Regions from separate parts of the Pseudomonas sp. PK-RTE-24 genome, predicted to be linked through region 3. Evidence: predicted binding sites of a transcription regulator. Region 3 holds the regulator's gene; each other region holds the start of a gene.
The links. Region 3 encodes FliA, which starts transcription of late flagellar genes. Its sites were predicted from a motif close to CTAAAGTTTNNNNNNNNNNNGCCGNTAA; they were not measured.
Positions count from the first base shown of each region.

Region 1: a site for FliA is predicted at 986-1,013, ahead of ACV8MC_RS16290 (methyl-accepting chemotaxis protein). Genes of this name have one in related genera too.
Region 2: a site for FliA is predicted at 1,348-1,375, ahead of motA (flagellar motor stator protein MotA). Genes of this name have one in related genera too.
Region 4: a site for FliA is predicted at 2,351-2,378, ahead of ACV8MC_RS19040 (methyl-accepting chemotaxis protein). Genes of this name have one in related genera too.

Region 1 covers NZ_CM133224.1:3,603,283-3,607,512, reverse strand. Annotated here, with positions in the region: gene ACV8MC_RS16290 (methyl-accepting chemotaxis protein) at 1-942, opposite strand, end outside; gene ACV8MC_RS16285 (Na+/H+ antiporter family protein) at 1,145-2,461, opposite strand; partial or broken gene ACV8MC_RS16280 (PDC sensor domain-containing protein) at 2,402-4,105, shown strand.
Region 2 covers NZ_CM133224.1:932,691-936,920, reverse strand. Annotated here, with positions in the region: gene ACV8MC_RS04120 (HDOD domain-containing protein) at 1-1,277, opposite strand, end outside; gene motA (flagellar motor stator protein MotA) at 1,444-2,295, shown strand; gene motB (flagellar motor protein MotB) at 2,299-3,339, shown strand; gene ACV8MC_RS04105 (toll/interleukin-1 receptor domain-containing protein) at 3,400-3,885, opposite strand; gene ACV8MC_RS04100 (caspase family protein) at 3,885-4,230, opposite strand, start outside.
Region 3 covers NZ_CM133224.1:5,672,155-5,676,384, reverse strand. Annotated here, with positions in the region: gene flhF (flagellar biosynthesis protein FlhF) at 1-945, shown strand, start outside; gene fleN (flagellar synthesis regulator FleN) at 1,062-1,892, shown strand; gene fliA (RNA polymerase sigma factor FliA) at 1,889-2,629, shown strand; gene ACV8MC_RS25505 (chemotaxis response regulator CheY) at 2,797-3,168, shown strand; gene ACV8MC_RS25500 (protein phosphatase CheZ) at 3,187-3,975, shown strand; gene ACV8MC_RS25495 (chemotaxis protein CheA) at 4,029-4,230, shown strand, end outside.
Region 4 covers NZ_CM133224.1:4,219,712-4,223,941, reverse strand. Annotated here, with positions in the region: gene ACV8MC_RS19045 (pyridoxal phosphate-dependent aminotransferase) at 1-572, opposite strand, end outside; gene ACV8MC_RS19040 (methyl-accepting chemotaxis protein) at 614-2,239, opposite strand; gene ACV8MC_RS19035 (glycerate kinase) at 2,545-3,684, opposite strand; gene ACV8MC_RS19030 (sugar diacid recognition domain-containing protein) at 3,923-4,230, opposite strand, start outside.

The DNA of each region.
Region 1 (4,230 bases), 2.1 Mb from region 3:
GCGCTGACGCTCCATGGCCTGATCGGAACGCTGCGCCTGTTCCGAGACCTGGGTGACCAGACCGGTCAGTTGCGTGGTCATCTCGGTGATCTGCCGCACCAGGCCGTGGATCTTGTCGACGAAACGATTGAACGAGCCGGCCAGTTCGCCGAGTTCGTCCTGACTGGTGATGTTCAGGCGCCGGGTCAGGTCGCCCTCGCCCGCCGCGATATCATCGAGGTTGGCTTTCATCAGGGTCAGCGGGCGCAGAATGGTGTTGGCCAGCAGCATCCCCGCCGCCGCGATCACCAACAGCACCAGCACCGCAACGCCGACGATGCTCAGCACCACGCCTTGCACGCGCTCCTGCACTTGCGCCTCGACCTGCGCCACTTGCGCTTCGATGCCGTCGAGGTTGACCGAGGTACCGACCGCCATGTCCCACTTCGGCAGGTATTCGGTGTAGCCGAGTTTCGGCACCAGCACCTTGGCGTTACCCGGCAGCGGTGAGCTGTATTGCAGATAGTGGGTGCCGTCCTTGGCCACTTTGACCAGGCCGAGGTTGACGTAGACGCCGTTCGGATCGCGGTTGTCCTTGAAGCTTTTGCCCACGCCGTCGGGGTCGTTGGCCTTGAACAGACGCACGGTCTCGGAGTCGTAGCCGAAGAAGTAGCCATCCTTGCCGTAGCGGATGCCCGAGAGCAATTTGATCGCTTGCGCCCGCGCCGCGTCATCGCCCGGTGCGGCGGCGTCGTACAGCGGTTTGATCGTGGTCATGGCCACGGCGACGTAACTTTGCAGGGTGGCCTTGGCGTCGCTGAGCAGCCGCTCGCGGGTCTGTTCGACCTCCTTGCGCGCCTGTTCCTGGAGGATGAACAGCGTGGTCACGCTGATGACCAGCGCAAAGAGCAGCACCGGCAGAACGGCAAGGGACAGGACTTTAGCCTTGAGACTCAGGCGCATCGGGGGACTCACTCTTTTGATTTTGTTGGCGTGGTTAAAGGCTTTAACGGCACGCCGGGGCAAAAGTTGAGTCTTGAAACATCGCCGCCCCCCCTGTGGGAGCGAGCCTGCTCGCGAAAGCGTTGGCTCAGCAACCTGTGTGTCGACTGACACGACGCCTTCGCGAGCAGGCTCGCTCCCACATGGGGCAATTGTGGATTTTTTAGAGAACCATCGCCGCGATCCAGCCAAACACCAGCAGCGGCAGGTTGTAGTGCAGGAAGGTCGGCACGACGGTGTCCCAGATGTGGTGATGCTGGCCGTCGATGTTCAGGCCGGAGGTCGGGCCGAGGGTCGAGTCCGAGGCCGGTGAACCGGCATCGCCCAGCGCACCGGCAGTGCCAACGATGCAGACGATGGCGATCGGGCTGAAGCCCAGTTGCACGCACAACGGCACGAAAATCGCTGCGAGAATCGGCACGGTGGAAAACGACGAACCGATGCCCATGGTCACCAGCAAGCCCACCAGCAGCATCAACAAAGCCCCGACGCCTTTGCTGTGATTGATCCAGGCCGCCGACGATTCGACCAGCGTCTGCACCTGCCCGGTGGCCTTCATCACTTCGGCAAAGCCTGAGGCGGCGATCATGATGAAGCCGATCATCGCCATCATCTTCATGCCTTCGGTGAACAGGTCATCGGTCTCGCGCCATTTGACGATGCCCGACACCGAGAAAATCAGGAAGCCGACCAGTGCGCCGATAATCATCGAGTCCAACAGCAACTGCACCACGAATGCCGAAGCGATGGCCACACCGGCAATCATCAGGCTCAGCGGGTTGTAGTGCACCGCCGTCTGCTCGACCTGTTCGATCTTCGCCAGGTCATACACGCGCTTCTTGCGATAGCTGATAAACGCCATCGCCAGGCCGAAAACCATGCCCAGCGCCGGAATGCCCATGGCGTGGGTGACATTGATGCCGCTGATGTCGACGCCGCTGCGGGCGACGTTGGCCAGCAGTATTTCGTTAAGGAAGATGTTGCCGAAACCCACCGGCAGAAACATGTACGGGGTGATCAGGCCAAAGGTCATGACGCAGGCGATCAGACGGCGATCGAGTTGCAGCTTGGTCAGTACATATAGAAGTGGCGGCACCAGCAGCGGAATGAACGCGATATGGATCGGCAGGATGTTCTGCGAGGCAATCGCCACCACCCACAGCAGGCCGATCAGCAGCCATTTGACGTTACCGCCGCCGGTTGCGTGCTGCCGATCCACCATGGCCAGGGCCTTGTCGGCCAGCGCATGGGCCAGACCGGATTTGGCAATCGCCACGGCGAACGCGCCGAGCAAGGCGTAGGACAACGCCACCGTCGCGCCGCCGCCCAGGCCGCTGTTGAACGCCTTGAGTGTTGCGTCGATGCCCAGACCGCCGGTCAGGCCGCCGACCAGCGCCCCGACGATCAGCGCGATCACCACATGCACGCGCGACAGGCTGAGGATCAGCATGACGCCGACGGCTGCTATGACTGCATTCATTTCACTACCTCAAAAAACACTGCGGGTGAAAACACACCGCCAGACAGGATGAGTCCGCCCGGCGCTGGCCGGCGGATTTGTATGAAGGGTCTTATTAGAGGGCGCGCACTGTGCCGCAGAGTGGCGGCGCTGTCAAAGCCCTGTGGCGAGGGGATTTATCCCCGTTGGGTGGCGAAGCCGCCCCCGGCAAACTTCAAAACAACCCTATACGCAGGTCTCACGACTGCCTCGCAGCCGAACGGGGATAAATCCCCTCGCCACAGGACTACAGGACTACCGGACCACAGGACCACAGGCCCCGCATGCGGCAATCGGTCATATTGCGCTCACGGCATAAAGAAAGCCGAAACGCGGCCGCTACAGTGCAAAGTCTCAGATATTTATCGGATAAGGATGTTTTCCATGTCGCTCAGACAACTTTCCATCCAGTGGAAAATCACCCTGCTCGCCGGCCTCTGCCTGGCCGGTATCGTGACCCTGTTGGTCGGTCTTTCGCTGTATCGCATGGAACACAGCTCGGCGCTGGTCAAGGCCTCGAGCATGGAGATGCTCACCGAATCGGCGCAGGCGCGGATCGAATCGCAAGGTGAAGTGCAGGCCGCCGGCATTCGTCAGCAATTCATGGACGCCTATCAGTACGGCCACGGTTTCTCGCGGCAGGTGCTGTTTTTGCGTGAGCAGGCCGAGAAGCGCTTTCTCGATGCCTTCGATCTGCGCGAGGACATGACCCGTCAGGTCAAATCCGCGCTGCAAGCCAACCCGGACCTGCTCGGCCTGTCGCTGGTGTTCGAAGCCAATGCGCTGGACGGCAAGGACGAACTGTTCGCCGATCAGGCTGAACTGGGCAGCAACGACAAGGGCCGTTTTGCCCTGTACTGGTCGCAGCCGACCCCGGGCAAAGTCACTTCGATGGCGCTGCCGGAAAGCGACATGAGCGACACCAGCACCGGCCCCAGCGGTCAGGCTGCGAATGCCTGGTTCACCTGCCCGCGCACCACGCTCAAACCCTGCGTGATCGAGCCGTACTTCTATGTCATCGATGGCCAGAAAGTGCTGATGACCAGCATCGTCTTCCCGCTGCAGGTCAACGGCAAAGTCATCGCCTCGCTGTCGGTTGACATCAACCTCAACAGCCTGCAAGCGATCAGCCAGAACGCCAGTCGCAAGCTGTATGACGGTCAGACCGCCATCAGTATCGTCAGCCCCGCCGGCCTGCTCGCCGGTTACAGCCCGGATGCCGGCAAACTCAGCCAGCGTCTGGATGCGGTGGATCAGGCCAGCGGCAGTGAGTTGCTGCGCTTGCTCGCCTCAAGCACTGGCGTGAGCAGCCTGCACAGCAACGGCCAGTTGAAAGTGCTGTCGCCGTTCCAGCCGATTCCCGATGGGCCGGCGTGGGGCGTGTTGCTCGATGTGCCGGAGCAAGTCCTGGTCAGCCGTGCCGAAGCGCTCAAGCAGCAACTGGATGCGAGCAATACCTCAGGCACGCTGATCGAACTGAGCCTCGGCCTGTTCGCCGCCCTGATCGGTCTGCTGCTGGTGTGGCTGATGGCGCGCAGCGTGACCAAGCCGATCCTCGGTGTGGCGCACATGCTTGAAGACATCGCCAGCGGCGAAGGCGACCTGACCCGGCGTCTGGCCTACGACAAGCAGGACGAGCTCGGCCAGTTGGCCGGTTGGTTCAACAAGTTCCTCGACAAGTTGCAGCCGATCATTGCCGAGGTGAAGCGCTCGGTGCAGGACGCGCGCAACACTGCCGACCAGTCCTCAGC
Region 2 (4,230 bases), 1.1 Mb from region 3:
CGTTGCAGGACTTTGCTCTGGCTGACGACAAAACTCAGCGCCGCCGCATCCTTCGGCAAACCGGCGGTCTGGTGTACGCGCAGGGTCGAGTGCGTGCGGTCGGCCATCAGAATCATCACCCGGCGCATGCCGCTGGCCACCAGTGCCTCGCGGGCGGCGACGGTCAGGCTCATGGCATTGGTGAAGCGGCTGGGTTCGGCGAGCAGTTCGGCGCATTGCCGACGCCACTGGCCCAAGTCATCCGCATTCGGCGCTGCTGCCGGGAGCATGCCGGCCGGCAAGCGACGAGTGCCCCACGGCCAGATCAGCGAAACCGCCGGGTGCCACAAATCGGGCATCGCATGCTGACGCGCGCTGTTCGCCGCTTGCTGGTGCAACTGTTGCTGCACTTCGTCCATGGAAATCTGCAGATAGAGGCTGGTCAGGTACTGCCAGCGCTTGCTGTGCGGACTGTCCCAGGCCTGTTGCGCCGACAGCGCCAGCCCATTGGCCAGCAGCACGGTATTCGCCGGCTGGTTGAGCCAGCGGCGCAATGTCGGGTCATCGTCGAGGCGATTCTGCTGGCGCAGCGGGTGTTCACTGTCGCGGGCGATGCGCAGCACTTTGACCAGTTCGCGTTGTTCGCTGAGCAGCAATTTGTAGCCTTGCTCGACCCAGATCGGCAGATGCCAGGCGTGGACCAGTGCCTCGGCGATCTTCAACAGGCGCACGCCGAACAATTGCTTTTCGACCACCCGTGCCGACTCGCCCTTGTGGATCACGCGCAGTTCCCACTCCTCGAGCAACTGCGGATACGTCAGTGCCAAGGGCCACAGCGGCGACAAAAACAGCAAGCTGCCCCAATGAATGTCCTGCCACAGCCGCGCGAGGCGACTGGCAAAAAAACCGTTGGCCTGTTGTGTCGCGTGTTGGCTGATCAGTTGCAATTGGCGCAAACCCTTGGGGATTTGCCGGTGCGGTTCGGCGGGCAGGCGCGCGAGCAATTCTTCGGTGCGGGCAAGGCCCAGGCGATTGATTGCCACCTCAAGATTTTCCGCCGGCGCGGCCATGGTGCCGTGGGTGTGACGATTCGCCTCACGGATGACGCTCAAGGCCAGCGCCGGGCTGTCCTGCATCAGATCGGCGATGTCGCGCAGCGAGCTGCGATTGTCGCGGATCGCCCGGCAGACTTTGTCGTGAGCCTCTTGTGGTACGGGCAGGCGGACGCTGTCGAGCAGCTTGACCCAAGCCTGGAGCGTGGTCGGTATTACCGATGGAATGTTCGTTTCATTAGCCATGTCTGGACGAGATCTTCACTGACTGTAGACGCGCCCGGCATGGGCTAAATTGGCTTTTCGCCTGAACTGGCTATAGTCTGGCGCAGTTTTGCCGATAAGTAGAAGAAGAGATTTTTTAACTTCCGAATATGACCTTGAACCCGACTTAAACAAGTACCTTCTACCTATGGCTAAAATTATCGGCATCATCGTCGTATTCGCGAGCGTGCTCGGCGGATACGTGCTCTCCCACGGCAAGATTGCCGCCCTGATCCAGCCCTTCGAGGTGATGATCATCGGCGGTGCGGCCCTCGGCGCATTTCTCCAGGCCAACCCCGGTTACATGACGATGCACGTGCTCAAGAAATCCCTGAGCATGTTCGGTTCGCGCTTCACCCACACCTTCTACCTGGAAGTGCTCGGGCTGATCTACGAAATCCTCAACAAGAGCCGCCGTGAAGGCATGATGGCAATCGAAGGCGACATCGAAGATGCCGCCGCGAGCCCGATCTTCGCCAAGTACCCGGCGGTGCTCAAGGATGAACGCATGACCGCGTTCGTCTGCGATTACCTGCGCATCATGTCCTCCGGCAACATGGCTCCGCACGAACTGGAAGGCCTGTTCGACATGGAACTGTACAGCCTCAAGGAAGACCTCGAGCACCCATCGCACGCAGTCAACGGCATCGCCGACGGCATGCCCGGTTTCGGTATCGTTGCGGCGGTACTCGGTATCGTGGTGACCATGGCCTCGCTGGGCGAGGGCGACCAGGCGTCGATCGGTCTGCACGTGGGTGCGGCACTGGTCGGTACCTTCTTCGGTATTCTCGCGGCATACGGTTTCTTCGGTCCGCTGGCGCATTCCCTGGCCCACGATGCCAAGGAAGAGCTCAACGTCTACGAAGCCATCAAGGCCTCGCTGGTGGCTTCGGCGTCCGGCATGCCGCCGTCGCTGGCGGTCGAGTTCGGGCGCAAGGTTCTGTACCCGGCGCACCGTCCAAGCTTCGCCGAGCTGGAACAAGCGGTTCGCGGTCGCTAAGTCATGGAAAATAATCAGCCGATCATCGTCAAGCGCGTCAAGCGCATTGCCGCCGGGCACCACGGCGGGGCGTGGAAAATCGCCTTCGCCGACTTTGCCACGGCGATGATGGCGTTCTTCCTCGTGCTGTGGCTGCTGTCCACCGCTACGCCGGAACAGAAGATCGCCATCGCCGGTTATTTCAAGGACCCGGTCGGCTTCTCCGAAAGCGGCACGCCGTACATCATCGACTTGGGTGGCACGCCGACCCTGGCGCCGGAAAATACCCTCAACCCGGAAGTGAAGTCGCAACCGCAACCGGACAAGGTTACGGTCGATACCGATCAGGTTGAAGGCATGGCCGAGCAGGTCGAGAAGGAGCGTCTCGAACTGCTCCTGCAAGAACTGCAGAACAAGGTCGACGAGAACCCGCAACTGCAGAAGTTCAAGGATCAGATCCTTTTCGAGATCACCCCGAACGGCTTGCGCATCCAGATCATGGACGCCGAGAACCGGCCGATGTTCGACTCCGGGTCCGCACGCCTGAAGCCGTACTTTGAAGACATCCTGCTGGCCATGGCCGACACCATCAAAGCGGTGCCGAACAAGATCAGCATCAGCGGCCACACCGACGCCAAGCCGTACATTGGCACTGGCGACTACGGCAACTGGGAGCTCTCGGCCAACCGCGCCAATGCGGCTCGCCGTGCCCTGGTCGCGGGCAGCTATCCGGATGCGCAGGTGGCGCGGGTGGTCGGTTATGCCTCGTCGGCGTTGTTCGATCGGGAAAATCCGTTCAACCCGGTCAACCGCCGGATCGACATTGTCGTACTGACCAAAAAAGCCCAGGCCGCCATCGAAGGTGCGCAGGGGCCTGAGGCAGCGAAACCGGCGGATCAGGGGCAGAACGGTGCTGCTCCGGCAGCCCCGGTTGATCCGAATGCGTTGCCGGCGGACAAACAGCCAGTGCCAGCTCACGAGTTGCGCGAGCGGTTGAATCTGTTCGACGATGCGGCGCCGAAACCGGCTGAGCCGGGTGGGGCGGTGCCTGCGCCGAAGCAGTAAGTGAAAAAAAAGCCGACAGTGATGTCGGCTTTTTTGTGGCTATCACAGGCCGGCACAGTCTCAGAATCCCCGACGAATCCGGTTCTTCAGCTGTTCATGAAACATCTCTGCATCGCGCTTGTACGCCCCTTTCACCGATTCGCTGATCGAATCCAGTGCCATCGACCGCTTGTTCGACACCTCATCACGATACGCATCGATAAAGAAATCCAGATCGCTGGCCGTGCTCAGCTTCGGCCATTTGTCCAGATAGATCGGCAGTTGCGCAGGTCCGGTCTTGAACGTACAGATCCGCCGATTGCTGATCGTCGCCTCGCCAATTTCGAACGGCACCCACCACGACAGTGCAGTTGTCTCCGATACCACCGCCAGCAGATGCGTGCACTCGGTGATGTTGCGGGTAATGACCCCGGTAATGTCGTCCGTGGTCTGCGATTCCGGATCGAGGACATCGAGATATGTCCTGATCTTCGCTTGGGTCAGGCGGGTGTTGATGGCGATCGCATGGGCGCGATCCATGTGGCGATAGCTGATAAAGACTGGCATCAGAAATGTCCTTTGAGGGCGAGTTCGCGGTAATAGGCGCCGAGTGCCGTCAGGCGGCAGCCGGTGGAGTTGAGGGCGGCGTAGTACATGTGCTCGGCGTCGACCGGCTCGATCAGGCTGTGGCGGTTGCACTTCTGCAACTGGGCAAAGACCTCGCCATGTTCAGGCACGAACGCCTTTTCGGTGGGCTCATGGCTGGGGTCGAGCGGGTAGACCGATTCGGCTTCGGCAAACCAGTCGGGCAATTTGCGCAGGATCTCCTTGGGGATCAGCGGCGAGACTTCGCGCAGGGAAATGAACTGCGACACATTGGTCTTGAACACCGGACGCTGTTCCCAGGCGCCG
Region 3 (4,230 bases):
GATCCGCGTGCACTGGATTCGATGCGTTTTGAATTGAACAGCTTGCGCGAGCTGATGGAAGTGCAGCTCGGCACCCTGGCCTGGAATCAGCTGCAAGGCAGCCGTCCGGCCCAGGCCAATCTGTATCGCCGTCTGCAGCGCATCGGCCTGTCCGGCCCGCTGTCGCGCGATCTGTTGGCGATGATCACCGATATCGAAGAACCCCGTCAGGCCTGGCGCATGCTGTTGGCCCACCTGGCGCGGATGATTGCCGTGCCGGAAGTCGAGCCGCTGGAAGAGGGCGGTGTGATTGCCATGGTCGGCCCCGCCGGCATGGGCAAGACCACCACGCTGGCCAAGCTCGCCGCGCGTTATGTGCTCAAGTACGGCGCGCAGAACGTTGCACTGGTAAGCATGGACAGCTTCCGCATCGGCGCTCAGGAACAATTGAAAACCCTCGGGCGCATCCTCAACGTGCCGGTAACGCACGTCGATCCGGGTCAGTCGCTGGTGCAGGCATTGGATCCACTGCTACGCAAACGCGTGGTTTTGATCGATACTGCCGGCCTGCAAGCCAGTGATCCGGCGTTGCGCATGCAGCTTGAGAGCCTGGCCGGGCGTGGCATTCGCTCAAAAAATTATCTGGTCCTGGCAACCACCAGCCAGAAACAGGTTCTAACCGCCGCTTATCACAGTTACAAGCGTTGCGGGCTGGCCGGCTGCATCCTGACTAAACTGGATGAAACGGCCAGTCTCGGCGAAGTGTTGAGCCTGGCGATCAGTCATGAATTGCCGGTCGCGTATCTGACCGATGGCCCACGGATTCCAGATGATCTGCATCTGCCGCGCCGTCATCAACTGGTCAGCCGCGCCGTCAGCGTGCAAATGCAGGAAGAACCCAGCGAAGAAGCCATGGCTGACATGTTCGCTGATATCTATCACAGCCCGACCAAGCAGGTTGGCTGAGGTAATCATGAACAGTTTTTGTACCTACATCGATGGTCTGCCACGCATTGTTCCGATCAGGAACGCGCAGCCAGTAATGTGGCCTCCGTCTATGCAAGACAAGGTAAAGAAATAACATGGGCAGCATGCATCCCGTACAGGTGATCGCGGTGACCGGCGGCAAAGGTGGCGTCGGCAAGACTAACGTGTCAGTGAACTTGTCGCTGGCGCTGGCAGAGCTTGGCCGTCGGGTCATGCTGCTGGACGCCGACCTGGGCCTGGCGAACGTCGACGTTCTGCTGGGGCTGACACCCAAGCGCACACTGGCCGACGTTATCGAAGGCCGTTGCGAACTGCGCGACGTGCTGTTGCAAGGCCCGGGCGGGATTCGCATCGTGCCGGCGGCCTCCGGCACGCAGAGCATGGTGCACCTGAGCCCGGCGCAACATGCCGGCCTGATCCAGGCGTTCAGCGACATCGGCGACAATCTCGACGTGCTGGTGATCGACACCGCTGCGGGTATTGGTGACTCGGTAGTCAGTTTCGTTCGTGCCGCGCAAGAGGTGTTGCTGGTGGTCTGCGACGAGCCGACTTCGATCACCGACGCTTACGCGCTGATCAAGTTGCTCAACCGCGACTACGGCATGAACCGCTTCCGCGTGCTGGCCAACATGGCGCAGAGCCCGCAAGAAGGGCGCAACCTGTTCGCCAAGTTGACCAAGGTCACGGATCGCTTCCTCGACGTCGCCCTACAATACGTCGGCGCCGTGCCATACGACGAAAGCGTGCGCAAGGCAGTGCAGAAGCAGCGCGCCGTCTACGAAGCCTTTCCCCGTTCCAAGTGCGCACTGGCCTTCAAAGCCATCGCCCAGAAGGTCGATACCTGGCCGCTGCCCGCCAACCCGCGCGGGCATCTGGAATTTTTCGTCGAGCGTCTCGTGCAGCAAACCGCAGGGCCTGTGATATGACCGCCAGTGGCATGAATCTTTACAAAAAGTCGGCGCGTGACGCGCAATACGAATTGATCGAGCGTTACGCGCCACTGGTCAAGCGCATTGCCTATCACTTGCTGGCGCGCCTGCCGGCCAGCGTGCAGGTCGAAGACCTGATCCAGGCCGGGATGATCGGTTTGCTGGAAGTCTCGACCAAATACGACGCCAGCAAAGGCGCCAGTTTCGAAACGTACGCGGGCATTCGAATCCGCGGCGCGATGCTCGATGAAGTGCGCAAAGGGGATTGGGCGCCACGCTCGGTTCACCGTAATACCAGGATGGTCAGCGACGCGATTCGCTCGATTGAAGCTAAAACCGGCCGTGACGCTAAAGATCACGAGGTTGCGGCCGAACTCCAATTGAGTCTCGACGATTACTACGGGATTCTGAATGACACCTTGGGCAGTCGCCTGTTCAGTTTCGACGACCTGTTGCAGGACGGCGAACACGAAGGGCTGCACGAGGATGGCGCCAGTGCTCATATGGAGCCGTCACGCGATCTGGAAGATGAACGCTTTCAGGCGGCGCTGGCGGACGCGATTGCCAATTTGCCGGAGCGTGAGCGACTGGTGTTGGCGCTGTACTACGACGAAGAGCTGAACCTCAAGGAGATCGGTGAAGTCCTTGGCGTCAGTGAATCGCGGGTCAGCCAGTTACACAGCCAGTGCGCGGCCCGTCTGCGGGGGCGTTTGGGGGAGTGGCGAGCGCGCTGAAGGCAGTGTGGGGACACTGCGAAACGAGGCTGGTGCGGTGATGAACGGCGCCGGTCTCGATCCGTTGTGCTCCAGACAAACTTTAAGTGCTGCGCCGATTGATTGAAGTGGCGCGTCCAGGTGCTGGGCGCGTTTAAGACTGCTTGGAGGTCGAATTGAACAAAGACATGAAAATCCTCATCGTTGATGACTTCTCAACGATGCGGCGGATCATCAAGAACCTGCTGCGCGATCTTGGGTTCACCAACACCGTCGAGGCCGACGATGGCACCACTGCCATTCCGGTGCTCAACAGCGGCAGCATCGACTTTCTGGTAACGGACTGGAACATGCCGGGCATGACCGGTATCGACCTGCTGCGTCACGTGCGCGCCGATGAAAAACTCAAGCACCTCCCGGTGTTGATGGTGACTGCTGAAGCCAAGCGCGAGCAGATCATCGAGGCCGCTCAGGCCGGTGTGAACGGTTACGTAGTCAAACCTTTCACGGCTCAAGCGTTGAAAGACAAAATCGAGAAGATTTTCGAACGCATCGGCTGATGAATGCGCGGGGGAGCTATGGAGCATAACGAATCATCACAGGGCGATTTCGAATCGACCCTGAAAAAACACGCGGTCGAACTGGTCGAGAGCCTTGAAAAAGGCAAGTTCGGCGACGCGGTGCAACTGATCCATGAGCTCAATCAGACCCGTGACCGCGGCCTGTATCAGGAAGTGGGCAAGCTCACACGTGAACTGCACAGTGCGATCGTCAATTTCCAGATCGATCCGCACATGCCGCAGGCCGAGGAAGTGTCGCAAATCACCGACGCCACCGAACGCCTGGGCTATGTGGTCAAGCTGACGGAAGCCGCGGCCAACCGCACCATGGATCTGGTGGAAAGCGCCACCCCGGTGGTCAACAGTCTGGCTGATGAAGCGCAGACGTTGAGCGCCGATTGGGGCCGCTTCATGCGTCGCGAGGTCGGGGCTGAAGAGTTCCGTGAACTGGCGCGCCGGGTCGACGGTTTTCTGTCACGCAGCAGCACGGACAACCGTGCGGTGTCGAGCAACCTCAACGACATCCTGCTGGCTCAGGATTACCAGGACCTCACAGGTCAAGTGATCAAGCGTGTGACCCAACTGGTCACCGAAGTCGAAAGCAATCTGCTCAAACTCGTGCTCATGGCCAGTCAGGTCGACCGCTTTGCGGGCATCGAACATGACCGCGCCGCAATGCTTGCTGAAAAAGATCCACAAAAACATCTCTCGCAGGGTGAAGGTCCGCAGATTCATGCCGATAAACGAGAAGACGTTGTGTCCGGTCAGGACGATGTGGACGATTTGTTATCCAGCCTTGGATTCTAGAGTTTCGGAATTCGGGTTTTTTGGGTTTTTAGACCTGTAGGAGCACCCCATTAATGAGCTTCGGCGCCGATGAAGAGATCCTTCAGGATTTCCTGGTTGAGGCCGGCGAGATTCTTGAGCAACTGTCCGAACAACTGGTCGAGCTGGAAAGCCGCCCGGATGATGCAGATCTGCTCAATGCAATTTTTCGCGGTTTCCACACTGTAAAAGGGGGCGCCGGCTTCCTTCAGCTCAATGAGCTGGTGGAGTGCTGTC
Region 4 (4,230 bases), 1.5 Mb from region 3:
GCCAGTTCCTGCCAGATCAGCAAGGGCAAACTCGCGCCGCTGGGGTTGTTCGGACTGTTGAGCAGCATGGCGCGCGTTCGCGGGGTAATGCGCGCGGCAACATCGGCCGGGTCGACACGGAAACCGTTATCGGGGCGCACCGGCACCGCAATCACCTTGGCACCGCAGGCGCCAAACACACCTTCGTAAGTGACGTACATCGGCTCGGCGACGATCACTTCATCGCCCGGATCGAGCAGACACTGCGCCACCGAGTACACCGCGCATTGTGCGCCGGGCAGGACAATCACCTGATCAGGATCAACCCGTTGACCACTGCGCTGGCGATGACGCTCGGCAATCAGCCTGCGCAGCTCAAACCGCCCACGCACATCGGCGTAATGGGTATCGCCGGCCAACAGGCTATCGATCGCGCCATGGACGATCGGCAACGGCGTATCGAAATCCGGATCGCCGACGCTCAACAACAAAACATCAACGCCCTCGGCGCGCAGTTCCAGCGCTCGGTCGTGAATCTGCCAGGCAGCGGCACCCTCCCCGGCGATTCGTTGGGTCAAGGCTGAATAGCGCATGTACGTCTCCTGTTAGCGCGGTTTCCAGCCTTCACCGTATCTCAAATCACGAAACGCGCCACCATGGCGTTCAAATCCACTGCCAGTCGCGACAGTTCGTGGGTCGCGGCACTGGTCTGATTGGCGCCGGCGGCCGATTGCGTGGCGAGGTCGCGAATATTGACCAGGTTGCGATCGACCTCACGGGAGACTTGCGCCTGCTCTTCCGACGCGCTGGCGATGACCAGGTTGCGTTCGTTGATCTGGTGAATCGATTGAGTGATCTGCTCCAGTGCCACGCCCGCCGCGCGGGCCATTTCCAGTGTGGACTGGGTACGCTGGTTGCTTTGCTGCATCGAGGAGACCGCTTCACCGGTACCGTTCTGGATGCCGGCAACCATTTTCTCGATTTCTTGGGTCGACTGCGCGGTGCGATGGGCCAAGGCGCGCACTTCGTCAGCCACCACGGCAAAGCCACGGCCAGCCTCGCCGGCACGCGCCGCTTCAATTGCAGCGTTGAGCGCCAAGAGGTTGGTCTGCTCGGCGATGGCCCGAATCACGTCCAGCACCTTGCCAATGTCACGACCTTGCGCGGCGAGGCCTTCGATCATCTGCGCAGTGTTCTGCACGTCGTGGGTCATGGTCTGGATCGCGTCGACGGTTTTCACCACTTGATCGCGACCTTCGCGGGCGGCGTGGGTCGACTGATTGGAAGCTTCGGAAGTCGACACGGCATTGCGCGCCACTTCTTCCACCGCAGCGGTCATCTCGTTGACGGCCGTGGCGGCTTGTTCGATTTCGTTGTTCTGCTGCTGCAGGCCACGGGAGGCTTCTTCGGTGACGGCGCTGAGTTCTTCCGCAGCGGCGCCCAGTTGTGTGGCGGAACCGGCGATCTGCTCGATGGTTTTGCGCAGGTTGGTCTGCATCGTGGCCAAGGCTTCGAGCAAGCGCGCCGGTTCATCCTTGCCGTCGACTTCGATGGCTTTGCTGAGGTCACCGCCGGCAATGGTTTGCGCGGCGAGCACGGCGCGGTTGAGCGGCGTGACGATGCTGCGGGTCAGCAACCAGGCGAGCAACACGGTGGCCAGCGCCGCAATCACGGCGACGATGATGATCCCGGTAATGGCGCTGTCATAGTTTTCACTGGCTTGCGTCGCCGCTGCTTTCGCCCCCGCCGTATTCATGCCGATCAACTTGTTGAGCTGCTCGCCCATCTGATCGGTGCCTTCCTTGATACGGGTGTTGATCAAGGCACGCATTGCTTCCAGATCGCCCTGGCGCGACAGCTCAAGCATCCGGTTCTGCGCTTGCAGATAGTTATCGAGGGTGGTCGAAAACGTCTGGAAAACGGCGTGCTCTTCAGGACCTGCCGGCAACGCAGCGTAGCTGGCCTGAGCTTTGCGCACCTTGTCGACCAGCACCGCGATGCGGGTTTCTGCCTCTTGCAGGCTCGCCGGTTCGCGATTGACCAGCACACGGAACGAGAGAATGCGCATGCGCAGGACGTTTTCCGTGACCACACTGAGGTGGGTCACGCTTGGCAATTGGTTGGTGTCCATGTCGACCGACGCCTGACGAATGACCGTCATGCGGCTGACCGCGAACACGCCGAGGACAATCACCAGCAAGGCGATAAAGGCAAAACCGAGGAAAGCACGTGGCGCGATATTCAGGTTACGCAGGGACATGGTCGGACTCTCGAAAGAAAGAAACTACGAGCGTCCATGCCGTGAGCACTGGCCCATAGCGGGCGACAGTCCGGCGGCACTGAATTGTGGTTTTGTGTGCGCCTGACCGTTGTATCGGCCAGGCTTGAGGAAGGTTTCGGGTCTGCGGTAAATATTTTTCAGGACGTGGCAACAATCAAAAACTGCTCCGCTGCCCTTGGTAGGAGCTGTCGAGTGCAACGAGGCTGCGATCTTTTGATCCTGCTTTTAAAAGTCAAAAGATCGCAGCCTCGTTGCACTCGACAGCTCCTACATAGGCAAGCCGATCAGCGTTGGGCGGCGAGTTGCCAGACCCGAGCAATATCGGTCGCGCGCTCACGCAGCAGGCGCGGTGCTTCGGCGCAGGCTTGTTCGAGTGTCATCGGTCCGCTGGTCACGGCGAATGCAGCGTCGATGCCGTGTTGATAGAGTTCCTGGTAGCCCTCGCCCAAGGTCCCGGCGATCACAATCACCGGCACAGCGTGTTGTTTGGCAACTCGCGCAACACCGAACGGCGTTTTGCCGCGAAGGGTTTGCGCATCGAAGCGGCCTTCTCCGGTAATCACCAGATCCGCACCCCTGACCGCGTCAGCGAGCCCGACCAGTTCCGCTACCACCTCGACGCCAGCCTGAAACTGCGCACCGAGAAAAGCCTTGGCGGCAAACCCCAGACCACCCGCCGCGCCGCTGCCCGGTTCATCGCGCACGTCTCTGCCCAATGCTTGCGCGCAGAGTTTGGCAAAGTGCCCCAGCGCCTGATCAAGTTGCTCAACCTGCGCAGGCGACGCGCCCTTCTGAGGGCCGAAAATGGCCGAGGCACCATGCGGGCCGCAGAGCGGATTGTTGACATCGGCGGCGATGTCGAAACGCACATCGGCCAGACGTCGATCAAGCCCACTCAGATCCAATCGCGCCAGTTGCGCCAAGGCCAGGCCGCCGGGCACCAGCGACTGATTCTGCGCATCCAGCAACTTCACCCCCAGCGCCTGCATCGCCCCGGCGCCGGCGTCATTGGTCGCGCTGCCGCCAATCGCCAGAATCACCCGTTGCGCACCGGCATCCAGCGCAGCACGGATCAATTCACCGGTGCCAAACGTGCTGCTGATGCAGGCATCGCGCTGTCCCGGCGGGACCAGTTGCAGACCGCTGGCCTCGGCCATTTCGATGATCGCGGTAAGGTTGTGCGGCAGCCAGCCCCATGCGGCTTCGACCGGCGCGCCCAGTGGACCGCGCACGCGGGTGCGGCGTAACTCACCTTCGCAGGCTGCGAGTATCGACTCGACCGTACCTTCGCCGCCATCGGCCATCGGGCATTTGATCAGCGTCGCCTGCGGCCAGACCTGTGCCAGTCCGAGGGCAATGGCTTCGGCAACGCCTTGGGCACTCAGGCTGTCCTTGAACGAGTCGGGGGCGATGACGATTTTCATGGGAATTCTCCGGTTGCAGTGGCATTCATGCTGCCAGTCGGCCTGCGCCTTGACGCCGGTCGAGTGCACAAGTGGCGTCGACGTTTATTGTTCATTTCCACAAAAGATATGTGTTGGTCGTACCGGCCTCATCGCTGGCAAGCCAGCTCCCACAGGGTTCTGCGGTGACTATGGAAGTTATGAACGCCTTCTGACCTGTGGGAGCTGGCTTGCCAGCGATGGCGGCCTCAAGGACAACTCATGGCAATGGATCAGTCTGCGGCAGCAGCTGCACCCCAAGATACAACGCCAGCATCCCGTCCAGCTTCAACGGATCAACCCCGCTCAACTCGGCAATCCGCTCCATGCGATAACGCAGACTATTGCGATGAATGCCCAACGCCTCGGCACAGGCCTGGCTCTGCCCGTCGTGCTCGCACCAACTGCGCAGGGTCGCCAGCAACTGGCCGTTGCTGTCCTTGGCGATGACCTGGCGCAGCGGCTTGAGCAGTTCGTCCAGCGCATCATCGTTGCGATGACGCCACAGCATGACCGGCAAGCGATAAC